2 regions of the Salinivibrio sp. IB872 genome follow, and region 2 is predicted to be linked to the other one. Evidence: riboswitches for the same ligand, from Rfam matches in the RefSeq annotation. Region 2 holds a riboswitch; the other holds the start of a gene.
The links. A riboswitch is a leader RNA that binds a small molecule or an ion and turns the genes downstream of it on or off. The one in region 2 is predicted to bind lysine.
Positions count from the first base shown of each region.

Region 1: linked by a shared signal. The riboswitch ahead of lysC (lysine-sensitive aspartokinase 3) and the one ahead of BZJ18_RS02395 (Na+/H+ antiporter NhaC family protein) in region 2 are both predicted to bind lysine.

Region 1 is NZ_MUFO01000051.1:7,617-13,043, forward strand. It holds gene BZJ18_RS15025 (Wzy polymerase domain-containing protein) at 1-945, shown strand, start outside; gene BZJ18_RS15030 (pyridoxal-phosphate-dependent aminotransferase family protein) at 953-2,086, opposite strand; lysine riboswitch at 2,314-2,498, shown strand; gene lysC (lysine-sensitive aspartokinase 3) at 2,584-3,969, shown strand; gene metH (methionine synthase) at 4,009-5,427, opposite strand, start outside.
Region 2 is NZ_MUFO01000003.1:74,587-82,262, forward strand. It holds gene clpA (ATP-dependent Clp protease ATP-binding subunit ClpA) at 1-2,112, opposite strand, end outside; gene clpS (ATP-dependent Clp protease adapter ClpS) at 2,156-2,476, opposite strand; gene cspD (cold shock domain-containing protein CspD) at 3,298-3,519, shown strand; gene BZJ18_RS02390 (thymidine kinase) at 3,632-4,213, opposite strand; gene BZJ18_RS02395 (Na+/H+ antiporter NhaC family protein) at 4,343-5,926, opposite strand; lysine riboswitch at 6,012-6,192, opposite strand; gene BZJ18_RS02400 (H-NS family histone-like protein) at 6,469-6,894, shown strand; gene BZJ18_RS02405 (lytic murein transglycosylase) at 6,974-7,676, opposite strand, start outside.

The DNA of each region.
Region 1 (5,427 bases), on a different contig from region 2:
ACGCGGCGCCAGCATCTTGCGTGGCTAGCCGCCATGTCTGCAGGGGCGTTACTCGCGGTGTTCGGGCTGACCGGGCAAGAAAGCTGGCAATGGCTCACGCCTCAAGATAAGCGCGTACTGTGGCTTGCATGGCAGCAATTTCAACAAACGCCTTTTTTTGGCGTTGGCATGGGTCATGGACAAACTACTCTACTGCTCGCATCGGCGGCACATCCGGGACACACTGGCCCCGTGAAATTGCCGAGCGCGTTAGCATTGTGGTTATTGGAAGGTGGGCTTGTGATAGCACTGGCGTATCTTGCGGTGATACTGCCACTGGCGCTTCGCATTATCCGCGCCCCTTCAGGCACGCGGCGTATGCTCGTTGCACTCGTGCTTCCGCCACTCACTGGCTTGCTTATCTATCCGGCCAGCGGTACGCAGTGGTTTAACGGCATTTTACTGCTCATGTGGCTGTACTGGCTGGATAATTTAACCAGCAAATACCAACGAATCACATTTTCTACCGCCGAATATGGGCAGCGTATCGCGACACGCAGTATTGTCACTGTAATGATCTTGGTGGGATTGTTGTGCCTATCATCGGTGTATTTAGCCAATCGCTACCTGCGTGACTCTTTATTAACCTCTCAGCGTATTGCACTCTACCAGCAACATCCATGGTGGCAAAGCAAACTCACCCAAGGGCTCGCGGAACAGCACTTTCAGCACACCCTAGAGACACTGTCGGATGCCGAGCGCCACCAGCACCTGAACCTATGGCTGCAGCATGTGGCACAACACCCCACGTTTGCGGGCTACCAGCATGCTTACCAGATTGCACTGCAAATTGGCGATACGCAGCGGGCGCGCGATATTCAGCAAGAGGCGCGATATTTGTTTCCGCAAGCAGCCAAGGTGTGGACCACTCGCCACACCTTACCGATGCGCACTCCGCCGGAATAACGTACGCTTAGCGCAGTGCGTCGCCCAATGCTTTTAAGCATAGCGCGATGTTTTCTTCACGCGCACTGTAGCCCATTAAGCCAATTCGCCATGCCTTACCAGCGAGATCGCCCAAGCCTGCACCGATTTCGAGGTTATAGGTGTTGAGCAGATGTTGGCGTACCGCGCCATCATCGACGCCATCCGGGATATACACCGCGTTCAATTGCGGCAAGCGATAAGGCTCATCCACCACAAAGCGGATACCTAAATCGTCCAACCCCGCTTTTAAGCGTTGATGCATGGTTCGATGACGCTGCCAAGCGTTTTCAATTCCCTCTTGATATAACTTGAGCAATGATTCATGCAATGCATACAGACTATTGACCGGTGCAGTATGGTGATAACTGCGTTTGCCGTCACCGCTCCAATAGCCCAGCACTAAGCTTTGATCGAGAAACCAGCTTTGCACCTTGTGGGTGCGCGCTTGCATTTTTTCAACGGCACGCGCCGAGAAGGTGACTGGCGATAAGCCCGGGACGCATGACAAGCATTTCTGGCTACCAGAGTAGACCGCATCAAGTTGCCATTCATCGACTTTCAAGGGTACACCGCCAAGTGATGTTACGGCATCAACAATGGTAAGGCAGCCGTGCTCGCGCGCCAGCGTCGCCAGTGTTTGCGCATCTGAGCAAGCGCCCGTGGAGGTTTCAGCATGAACAAACGCGACGATGCTAGCCTCTGGATGCGCTTTTAATGCCGCTTCAACCTTGTCGGGGCTGACAGGCTCGCCCCATGCATCGTCAACCATCACCGCATGCGCACCACAGCGTTCAACGTTTTCTCGCATTCGGTCACCAAACACCCCATTGCGACAGACAATCACGGTATCACCGGGCTCTACAAGGTTAACGAAGCACGCTTCCATTCCTGCACTCCCGGGGGCAGAGACCGCAATGGTAAACGGATTCTCGGTCTGAAAGGCATATTGTAAGAGCTGTTTGACCTCATCCATCATCGCAATAAAAAGGGGATCGAGATGTCCCAACGTCGGACGACTCAACGCCTGCAACACTTGCGGAGAAATATCAGACGGGCCAGGGCCCATCAGGGTGCGCTCTATCGGCTGAAATGAGCGGATATCGGAAATTGAAGTTGCCATAACCTATCCTTGTGTCTGCTAAATTTGCGCTTTCCGTTATAGCATACTTTGTGTTCATCGCCCCATTGTCACATTGCGAACTTACGTGCTAGAGCGCATATTCAACGGGTGGCGGATAGCAGCGATATAGGTGCCTGATCGTCGCTTTGCAACTCAATTGGCGGTTGACAACCACTCACCAGCGCCCGTAATGTAACCACTCACCATGTGGATCAACACATGGCCGAACATACAGAAGAGGTGCATCACTCAGGCAGTTATCACGCGGAGCCCTACTCCAAGGCGTGATAATCAGGGGAGGCGATGCCGAGGGGGTTCCGACAGGGTAAGGAGCCGCCGGCCATGAAGGCTGAATCCTTCAGGCTGTCACTTGTCATCCATTTGGACAGACAGGTGGAGCGCTTCTGGCAGAATGCCTGCCGTTTGCTCTTCCTTTTTGCTCGCGTTTGCGACGTGACTTCTGATGTTCCCCACTGACTTTTAAATATGTTGAATCAATGAGCACGAGCTCAAAAGGGGAAAAGGACGTGAACCCGTTACCATCTATTTCAGTCGCTAAATTTGGCGGCACCAGTGTTGGCACCTTTGCCGCCATGCAACAAAGTGCCGCAGTGATTATGCGCCATCCTGAGACCCGTTTTGTAGTGATTAGCGCATGTGCCGGCGTCACCAACCATCTTGTCGCCTTAGCCCAAGGCATAAAAAACGATGTCTTACGCCAAAACACACTGGATGCAATAGACGCTATCCACCAGCAAATACTGGCAGCTTTGCCCGCTTGTCATCACACCCAAGAAGCAGTGCGAACGCTCCACCAGCAGATTATCTCCTTGAGTGAGCAAGCCTGTGAGGCCCCGAGCGAAGCGCTTACCGATGCCTTGGTTGCCTGTGGCGAGCTTACCTCTACGCACCTGTTTACTCGCTTGCTCGTCCATCTTGGCCTGCCCGCAGTTCGGATTGATGCCCGCGAATATTTGAAAACGGATAGCCAATTTGGTCACGCTATTCCAGATATCGCCCTAACTCAGCAACAGTGTCAGCGCTTGAATGCGCAGCTAGACAATCACATTCTCGTGACCCAAGGCTTTATCGGTGCCGACAAAGAAGGACGAACGACCACTCTTGGCCGAGGAGGCAGCGACTACAGTGCCGCTTTGTTTGCCGAAGCGCTCGGGGCAACAAGCTTGGCGATTTGGACCGATGTACCGGGCATTTATACTACCGACCCACGCCTCGCTGCCAAAGCACGTCCTATTGCTGAGATCAGCTTTAGTGAAGCTTCGGAGATGGCGACGTTTGGCGCCAAAGTGCTCCACCCGTCCACGCTATTACCCGCGGTACGCCAGCATATTCCTGTCTTTGTCGGGGCGGCCTGTGCGCCGGAAAAAGGCGGGACTTGGATCCGAGAACACGCGGAATCATCCCCCCTATTCCGCGCCATTGCGTTGCGCCGAAATCAAACCATGGTGACCTTGACCAGCTTGACGATGTTCCAAGCGTATGGCTTTCTTGCCAGCGTCTTCGCGATCCTAGCGCGCTATCAGATCTCCGTCGATCTGATCACTACCTCCGAAGTCAGTGTGTCTTTGACACTCGATCAAACCAATACACAAGGTGAGGTGCCCCGTTTGCCTGATGCCGCCTTGGAGGAACTCTCGACCTTGTGCCATGTTGACGTTTGCCAACACTTGGCCGTGGTCGCCTTAATTGGTAATGAGATGCGTCATACTCCGGGGGCGGTGACGCCGGTATTTAACGCCTTAGATACCGCCACCTTGCGCATGATTTGTTATGGCGCGAGTAATCACAATGTCTGTATGGTGGTTGATGACGACAGTGCCACCGAGGTGGTGCAGCGTTTACATACACAGCTTTTTGAGTAAAACCCAAAAGAAAAGCCAGCGTGCGCTGGCTTTTCTCGGTTAGGCATTAAGATTAGGGCCTAGCCACTTTTCAGCTTCCTCAAGACACCAGCCTTTACGTGCCGCGTAGCTATCACGTTGATCGTTTTGAATTTTCGCTACCGCAAAGTAACGTGACTCTGGATGGGAAAAATACCAACCCGAAACCGACGCGCCCGGCCACATGGCATAGCTTTCGGTAAGTGTCATCCCCGTATGCGCTTCTACCGATAGCAATTGCCAAATCTTGCCTTTCTCACTGTGTTCAGGACAGGCGGCATAACCTGGCGCTGGCCGGATCCCTTGGTATTGTTCGCGGATCAGGGCGTCGTTATCGAGCGTCTCATCGGGCGCATACCCCCACAAGGTGATCCGAATTTGCTGGTGAAGATATTCCGCAAAGGCTTCTGCGAGTCGATCCGCCACCGCTTGGATCATGATCGCGTTGTAGTCATCCCCTTTCGCTTTGTACTCTTCCGCCAAAGCATACTCACCAATACCGCCTGTCACCGCAAATGCACCAATCCAATCCGGCTGACCGCTGCTTTTCGGCGCAATAAAGTCTGACAAGCAATAGTTCGCACCACGCGGCTTTTGTGTTTGCTGGCGCAAATGATTCAATATCGTGCTCACCGTTTGTCGTGACGAGTCGGTATACACTTCAATATCATCATCCACGCTATTGGCAGGAAAGAGGCCACACACCCCTTTTGCCGCTACCAAGCCTTCTGCCTCGAAACGATCGAGCCAAGCATTGGCGTCTTGATACAAGCGACGGGCTTCCTCCCCCACCAGCTCGTGATCCAAAATCGCGGGGAATTTGCCACTGAGAGACCACGTCATAAAGAAAGGCGTCCAGTCGATATACTGACGTAAGGTCGCTATCGAAACATCATCGTAAACATGGATGCCCGGCTTCGCCGGTTGCGGAGGCATATAGTTTGCCCAATCCGTTTGCCACTTGTTATCGCGAGCCTGCTCCAAGGTCACCGGTGGCGTGCGGGGCGCTTTACGCTGATGCTGCTCACGCACAGTGTCATACTCTTTGGCCAAACGCGCGACAAAATCAGGTCGCTGCGTCTCGGATAATAACGAGGAGCACACCCCAACCGCACGCGACGCGTTGGGTACATAGACCACGGGCGCATGGTAATGCTGCTCAATTTTCACCGCGGTATGGGCTTTGGAGGTGGTCGCACCGCCAATCAGCAGAGGAATATCAAACCCTTGTCGCTCCATCTCTTTCGCCACGTTCACCATCTCATCTAACGATGGGGTGATCAGACCCGATAAACCAATAATGTCGACGTTTTCTTCTCGGGCCACCGACAGGATTTTATCGGTCGGCACCATCACGCCGAGATCAATAATCTCAAAGTTATTGCACTGCAGCACCACGCCCACAATGTTTTTGCCAATGTCGTGTACATCGCCTTTGAC
Region 2 (7,676 bases):
CATTGGACGCGCGCCCATAGCTTTGTCATAGCCCTCTTCGGCAAGCCAGCGCTTCGCTTCGGAGGTCACTTCCAAAGAGACCCCTTTCGCATCCAGCTGAGCTTGTAACTCAACAATAAACTTATCAACCACTTGCAGAATGACCGTTTCATCAAGGTGATTAAACCAAATGATGTTATCTAAACGGTTACGGAATTCCGGTGAGAACACCTTTTTGATTTCCGACATCGCATCGTGACTGTGATCTTGTTGAATCAAGCCAATAGACTTACGGACCGTCTCTGCCACACCGGCGTTGGTTGTCATGACCAAAATAACGTTACGGAAATCCGCTTTACGGCCGTTGTTATCGGTCAACGTCCCGTTATCCATCACCTGTAGCAACAAGTTGAACACGTCCGGATGCGCTTTTTCGATTTCGTCCAGTAACACCACCGAGTGTGGATGCTTGATCACTGCATCAGTTAACAACCCACCTTGGTCGTAACCCACGTAACCTGGAGGCGCACCAATCAGTCGACTCACAGTGTGGCGCTCCATATATTCGGACATATCAAAGCGCTGTAACTCGATTCCCATGGCACGTGCCAGTTGCACCGTGACTTCGGTTTTACCCACACCAGTTGGCCCAGCGAATAAGAACGAACCCACAGGCTTGTTCTCCTCGCCTAGTCCGGCTCGGCTCAGCTTAATCGCTTCCGACAGCGCCGTAATCGCCTTGTCTTGACCGAACACCAGCATCTTCAGCTTATCTTCCAACGACTGAAGCACATCTTTGTCCGACGACGACACTGATTTTTCTGGGATACGCGCCATCTTGGCAATCATCGACTCGACGTCCGCAACATTCACGGTTTTCTTACGCTTGCTCGCTGGCGCCATCCGACAACGCGCCCCAGCCTCATCAATCACATCAATCGCTTTATCTGGCAAATGACGCTCATTGATGTATTTAGCTGACAGTTCAACCGCCGCACGGATCGCCTTGTTGGTATAGCGAACCTCATGGTGCGCTTCATATTTCGGCTTCAATCCCATCAAAATCTTCGTGGTGTCATCGATAGACGGTTCAATGACATCGATTTTCTGGAAGCGACGTGCCAAGGCACGCTCCTTCTCAAAGATGGAGCCATATTCTTGATAGGTTGTTGAGCCAATACAACGTAACTTCCCGCTGCTTAGCAATGGCTTAATCAAGTTTGCGGCATCAACTTGTCCACCACTCGCCGCCCCCGCACCGATAATGGTGTGGATTTCGTCGATAAAGAGTACGGCATGATCTTCTTTCTCAAGCTGCTTCAAGATGGACTTAAAGCGCTTCTCAAAATCGCCACGATATTTGGTACCCGCAAGAAGCGAGCCAATATCCAGCGAGTAAATCACGCAATCTTTGATGACATCAGGGACTTGCCCTTCTACGATTCTCCATGCGAGGCCTTCAGCGATAGCGGTTTTACCCACGCCGGCTTCGCCGACTAACAGCGGATTGTTCTTACGACGGCGGCATAGCACCTGAATGGTGCGTTCCAGTTCCTTGTCACGACCAATCAACGGATCAATGCCCCCGACCCGCGCGAGCTGATTCAGGTTGGTGGCAAAGTTTTCCAGTTTATCTTCACCGGGCTCGCCACTCGCCTCTTCAGCGCCCATGTCGCTACTCGGCAAATCGTCGTTGTCATCTTTCGTGGTGCCGTGAGAGATAAAATTCACCACATCCAAGCGACTCACGTCGTTCTTTTTCAAAAGGTAAGCCGCGTGAGACTCTTGCTCGCTAAATATCGCGACCAATACGTTCGCACCACTCACTTCGCTGCGCCCTGACGATTGCACATGGAACACCGCGCGTTGCAGTACGCGCTGGAAACTCAATGTCGGTTGCGTTTCGCGTGATTCATCATCAACAGGGATAAGAGGGGTCGTTTGCTCAATAAACGCATCGAGCTCTTTACGCAAGCCATCTAGGTCTGCGCGGCAAGCTGTCAAGGCTTCTTGAGCGGCGGCGTTGTCAATTAACGCGAGAAGCAGGTGCTCCACCGTCATGAATTCGTGGCGCTTTTCACGCGCACGTGCAAAGGCTCCGTTGAGACTCGCTTCAAGTTCTTTGTTCAGCATAAGGCACCTCCCTCAATAACCGCGCTAAAGCGTGCCGGAGAAATCATGCTTTCTCCATGGTGCACAGCAATGGATGACCATGCTCTTTGGCGTACATCATCACTTGTGCCACTTTTGTTTCCGCTACCTCTGCGGTGAATACACCGCAAACGGCTTTTCCTTCGTAGTGCACCGTCAGCATGACTTGCGTCGCTTTGTCCACGTCCATGGCAAAAAACGTCTGGAGCACTTCAATGACAAACTCCATCGGCGTGTAGTCATCGTTGTTCAGCACCACCTTGTACATAGATGGCGGTTGTAGCTTCGTCTTCTCTGACGCTGCGATGTCAGCATCAGGGAGCGCCCACTCGTTCCAATTACTCATAACCACTTACAATGCATTGTTTGGGTGTCTAGGCTGTCGTTGTGGCGGGGCGTTGCTGCCATCCACTGATCCCGTCCACCTATCTTTAAAGTTAAGCCACAGATTGTATTCCAGCAACCCTTTCAATGCGAACAAAGTGTGTCTGTACAATTGTTAGTCACTTACTAAATATCTAGGGGTAAAAGTGCTAAAACGTTCACTGTTCAACAAAAACATCTCAGCCCCCACCATAAAAAGTGTACAAAAATAAAGACATTCCACAGCTATAAAGTGGAAATAACTGTGTTGATGGGATTGAAAAAGGGATTTTCGCTAAATCTATCTCAGTATTTAGACGTAAGAAATTATTCATAAACCAATAAAATTTATTACACCCGATGATTGCGATTTCATTCACGCCACTAGGTTATCCCATCTTGTATAGTGAGATAAATAACTCTAGATACAACACATAAATAGCTGAATTTATAACAATTAAGCGACATTTCACCTATAACAGATAGTCACGTACCGAGCATCCACAGTGAGAGGTGAGTCGATAGATTCATGAAAATGACATTATTGTTTTTTATGCATTTATTGTCAGGCTCTCACACTTTTCCGGATTACTATGAAAATGTTGTTATAAGTTATTATCGATACTTGACTGCCTAAAAGTATCTACTACAGTGGGAATTGTGGTAGATAAACTAACCACTTTTTGATCGCACGCTCACCATCTTGAGCAAATGCTGTCTGATGCGTGCTAGCGCAGAGGTCATGAGTGGGCACTTAGTTTATTGCAAGGTATGCAAAAGTTTGATGCAAGAGGGATGTTTCGCATGGAAACTGGTACAGTAAAATGGTTTAACAATGCCAAGGGATTCGGCTTTATTTGTCCTGAAGAAGGAGAAGGCGACGTTTTTGCGCATTACTCAACAATCCAAATGGACGGATACAGGACGTTGAAAGCGGGTCAAACCGTCAGCTACGAGGTTCAAGAAGGACCGAAAGGCTACCATGCGAGCCAAATCGTCCCCGTTGAACAAGAAGCAGCGAAATAACAACGCGTTATTCGCGACGGTTACAAAGGAAAAAGCGAGCGCATTGCGTTCGCTTTTTTTCGTACTCGGCGCGCTCTACCTTATAGAGACACTCGCCCATCGCAGGCCATGCTCATAGTAAGCCAAGAGCTTCCTTATAGTGCAACCGGCAAACCGATACATAACGCTCGTTACCACCGATCACAACTTGATCGCCATCAGCGATCGCATTGCCATTCGCATCTTGGCGAATCACTCGATTGGCTTTACGACCACAATGACAAACCGTTTTTAGTTCTACTAACTTATCCGCCCAAGCGAGTAAGTATTGAGAGCCTTCAAATAGCTCTCCTCGAAAGTCTGTGCGTAATCCATAACACAACACAGGAATACGCAATTTATCGACCACATCAGTTAACTCAAGCACTTGCTGCTTGGTGAGAAACTGGCTCTCATCCAGTAACAAGCAGTCTACTTTTTCGTGTTCTTGAATGGCTGAAACATGTTCGAATAAATTGGTTTCATTGTGGTACAGGTGCGCCTCTGTCTCTAAACCAATTCGTGAGCTAATTTTTCCCTGACCATATCGGTCATCGATTGCCGCTGTATATAACAGGGGCTGCATGCCTCGCTCTTGATAATTAAAGGCTGATTGCAAAAGTGTTGTCGACTTACCGGCATTCATTGCGGAGTAATAAAAATAAAGCTGCGCCATTGTTATCTCGGGTTATTCGGTCATCAGGCTTAAAATCAATCCAGCATGCTACCGGATCTCATCAAAAAGGAAAGCCCCGACCAGCGGGGCTTTGCGCTCAATCCTATTATGAGGTAGTTACGAGCGAGATTAGGCCATGGCTTTGCACGGGCGCTTTTTCAGCCACAGTAGCGCAAAACAAAGCGCGACAAAGGCCAGTGTCGTGGCGGCAAATGCCAACCATAGTGATGCGGTAAAGCCAAGGACCAAAAAGCCAACCGCGGACACCAGAGCGCCACCAATCGCATAAGGTAACTGTGTCGAGACATGATCAATATGCCCACAGCGTGCCCCTGTAGATGACAAGATGGTGGTATCTGAGATCGGTGAGCAATGGTCACCAAACACCGCACCGGCTAATACCGCCGACAGCATAGGTAACATCAAGGAAATTTCCGTCGCCGCAGCCAGATCGCCCGCGATCGGTAGCATGATACCAAAGGTTCCCCATGAGGTGCCGGTCGCAAATGCCATCACTGCCGCGAGTGAAAAGAGCACAACAGGGAGTAGCTCAGATGGCATATTGCCCTGCACCAATGAAGACAGATATTTACCCGTTTGCAAATCGCCGATGATATGGCCAATAGACCATGCAAACAGCAGAATAAGAATGGCCCCAAACATGGATTTCGCCCCAACCCATAAGGTTTTGCTGATCGCAGGCGCTCCAATCCCTTGTTTGATTGTCATGGCTAAGGCAACGATAAGTCCAGCTGCGCCTCCCATCAGAAGGGACATGCCTACATCAGTATTCTCAAACGCGCCGAGTACTGAGAAGGATACATCGTCACCCGCTAACGCTTGTGCGCCGGTGTAGAGCATCGCACTGATGGTCGCCACAACGAGGACCACAATCGGTAACACCAGATCAGAAACCGTGCCGTGCTCGCTTTCTTCAATCCCAAGATCGTCACAAAGATCGGCACAATTGTCGCTTTCATCCCCTAAGCGACTGCCTTTTTTTGCTTGGTATTCAAATTGACGCATGGGGCCAATATCAAGCTGAAACCAAATCACTGCAAAAACCAGCAGAAGCGCAAAGATTGCATAGAAGTTCATCGGGATCATGGTGACAAAGGCGCCGAGCGGCGTGTAATCAGTCACCCCATGTGCGACTAAAATCGAGCCTATGACAGTAATGATATAAGCGCCCCAGCTCGAAGCGGGAGTGATAACACACATAGGTGCGGCAGTCGAATCGAGAATATACGCCAGCTTGGCTCGAGACACATGGAAGCGATCGGTCACAGGGCGCGAAACAGCCCCCACTGCCAAGCTATTAAAATAGTCATCTACGAAAATAAATACGCCCAAGAAAGCCGCCAGTAATTTTGCTCCTCGTTTGCTTTTAATTCGGCTCTGTGCCCAATTTGCAAACGCTCGTGTTCCTCCAGAGAGGGACAATAAAGCGGTGATCATCCCGAGTAGTACGAGGAAAGCAAGAATACTCATATTCCAGCTATTAATGCTGCCTTCAGCCACAAATAGGCCGGCAACCACATCAAAAAGGTATTGCGCCGATGTTCCTAGGGAAAAGTCAGCGAGTAGTAAGGTACCGAGTACAATCCCCATGCCTAGCGACAACAGCACGCGACGTGTTGCAATGGCAAGGCCCAAAGCCAGCAAGGGTGGAAGTAACGATAAAGCGGATGAAGAAAAGTCTGTTAAGTTCATGATCTCAATATCAACCAATTGGTTGGAGATCTACTGCAGAAACGAAGACTGGTAAGGCGTGGTAACACACAGCAAACAACTTGCCTCCTACAGTAGCGCTCCATAGTGTGTCCTAATTACTATGGCAGTGCTGCCCCTATTCGGTAACAGCCCCAGCACAGTCGGCATGATGGCCTTACTGGCTTCGGCGTTGGATCCTTTCATGTGCGGTCACTGGCATCACCCTCGTGCACATTACTTATAAACAACGCACCTCTACGTTAAGAGTGGAGCATTCTACACAAGATGTTCACTATCGCAACTGTTCACGCACAAAAAGCCACCACTTAAAACGTCACACTATCAAGTGTCGATGAAATCAGTCGCAACCACCCAAATTTTAGGCATATTTTAAAAAACACCCTTAAACATGGGTAACAAATATTGCGAACAGAAAATAAATAATGAAAAATAGGCTCTAATTATTTTATGTAATATTGCATATTTCACTTATACTGTTACCATCCGTTCAATTAACATATAAATCAAATAGGAACCCAATAATGTCTGATGCAATGAAAGCGTTACTTAACCTACGCAGCTTACGTGCTGTCGCGAAAGAAATGACCGCCGAGCAACTTAAAGAAGCGTTAGAAAAGCTACAAACCGTCGTTGAAGAACGTGAAGAGATTGAGCGTCAAGCGCAAGAAGAAGAAAAAGCACGCCTAGCGAAACTAGAAAAATACCGTGAGATGTTAATCGCCGATGGTATTGAACCTGATGAACTCATGAAATTATTAGGTGGTGCAAGCAAGTCTAAATCAACAGGCAAGCGCGCGGCACGCCCTGCTAAATATCAATACACTGATAGCGACGGCTCGGTAAAAACATGGACCGGTCAAGGTCGTATGCCGAAAGTGATCCGTGAAGCAACCGAAAATGGTAGCGCGAAATTAGAAGACTTCTTGATCCCTGGCCAACAAGCCTAAGTGTTGCACATGAAGATAAAAAAAAGAGGCCGGACGGCCTCTTTTTTTATCTGATTCGTAGAATCTCTATCATCACCCATTAACCAAACTTTATCCGGTCTGCCAAATGACTGACTGCTAACGCAAAGTAGTGCGAACGGTTCCATTTCAACAAGCTTTGATAGTTGTTATAAACCAAATAAGCTCGTCCAAGTTCATCATCAGGCTGAATCAACCAAGCTTGAATATCGACATTCGGCAACGCTTGGCCATTAAGACGCGTTACACCCAGTGTTTGCCATTGATTTAATGACAGCGCCTTATTACTTTCGACACCAAGTTTATTCCTATCTATATGCTTTGGTAATTTAACTTGGCGTCCCCATGTGTACGTATCGTCCCAGCCAGCTTGTTTTAGATAGTTCGCCGCAGAAGCAAAGACATCAGCTTCCGTTTGCCAAATATCTTTTTTACCATCTTGGTTCCCATCAACCGCATAATGAAGGAAAGACGTCGGCATAAACTGGCTTTGCCCCATTGCACCGGCCCATGAACCTTTCATGTTTTCAGGCGCAATATGCCCTTCTTGCAATATGGTCAGTGCTGCCATTGTTTGTTGGCGGAAAAAGGCTTCTCGACGCCCATCATAAGCCAATGTGGCCAGTGCTTCGATAACATTGTAGTTGCCTTGCAGTTTGCCAAAATTACTTTCCACGCCCCACAAGGCGACAATGAAACGAGGCTGAACCTGATATTCCTCACCGACTTTTTTTAGCGCCGCATAATGTTTTTTATACAGCGCT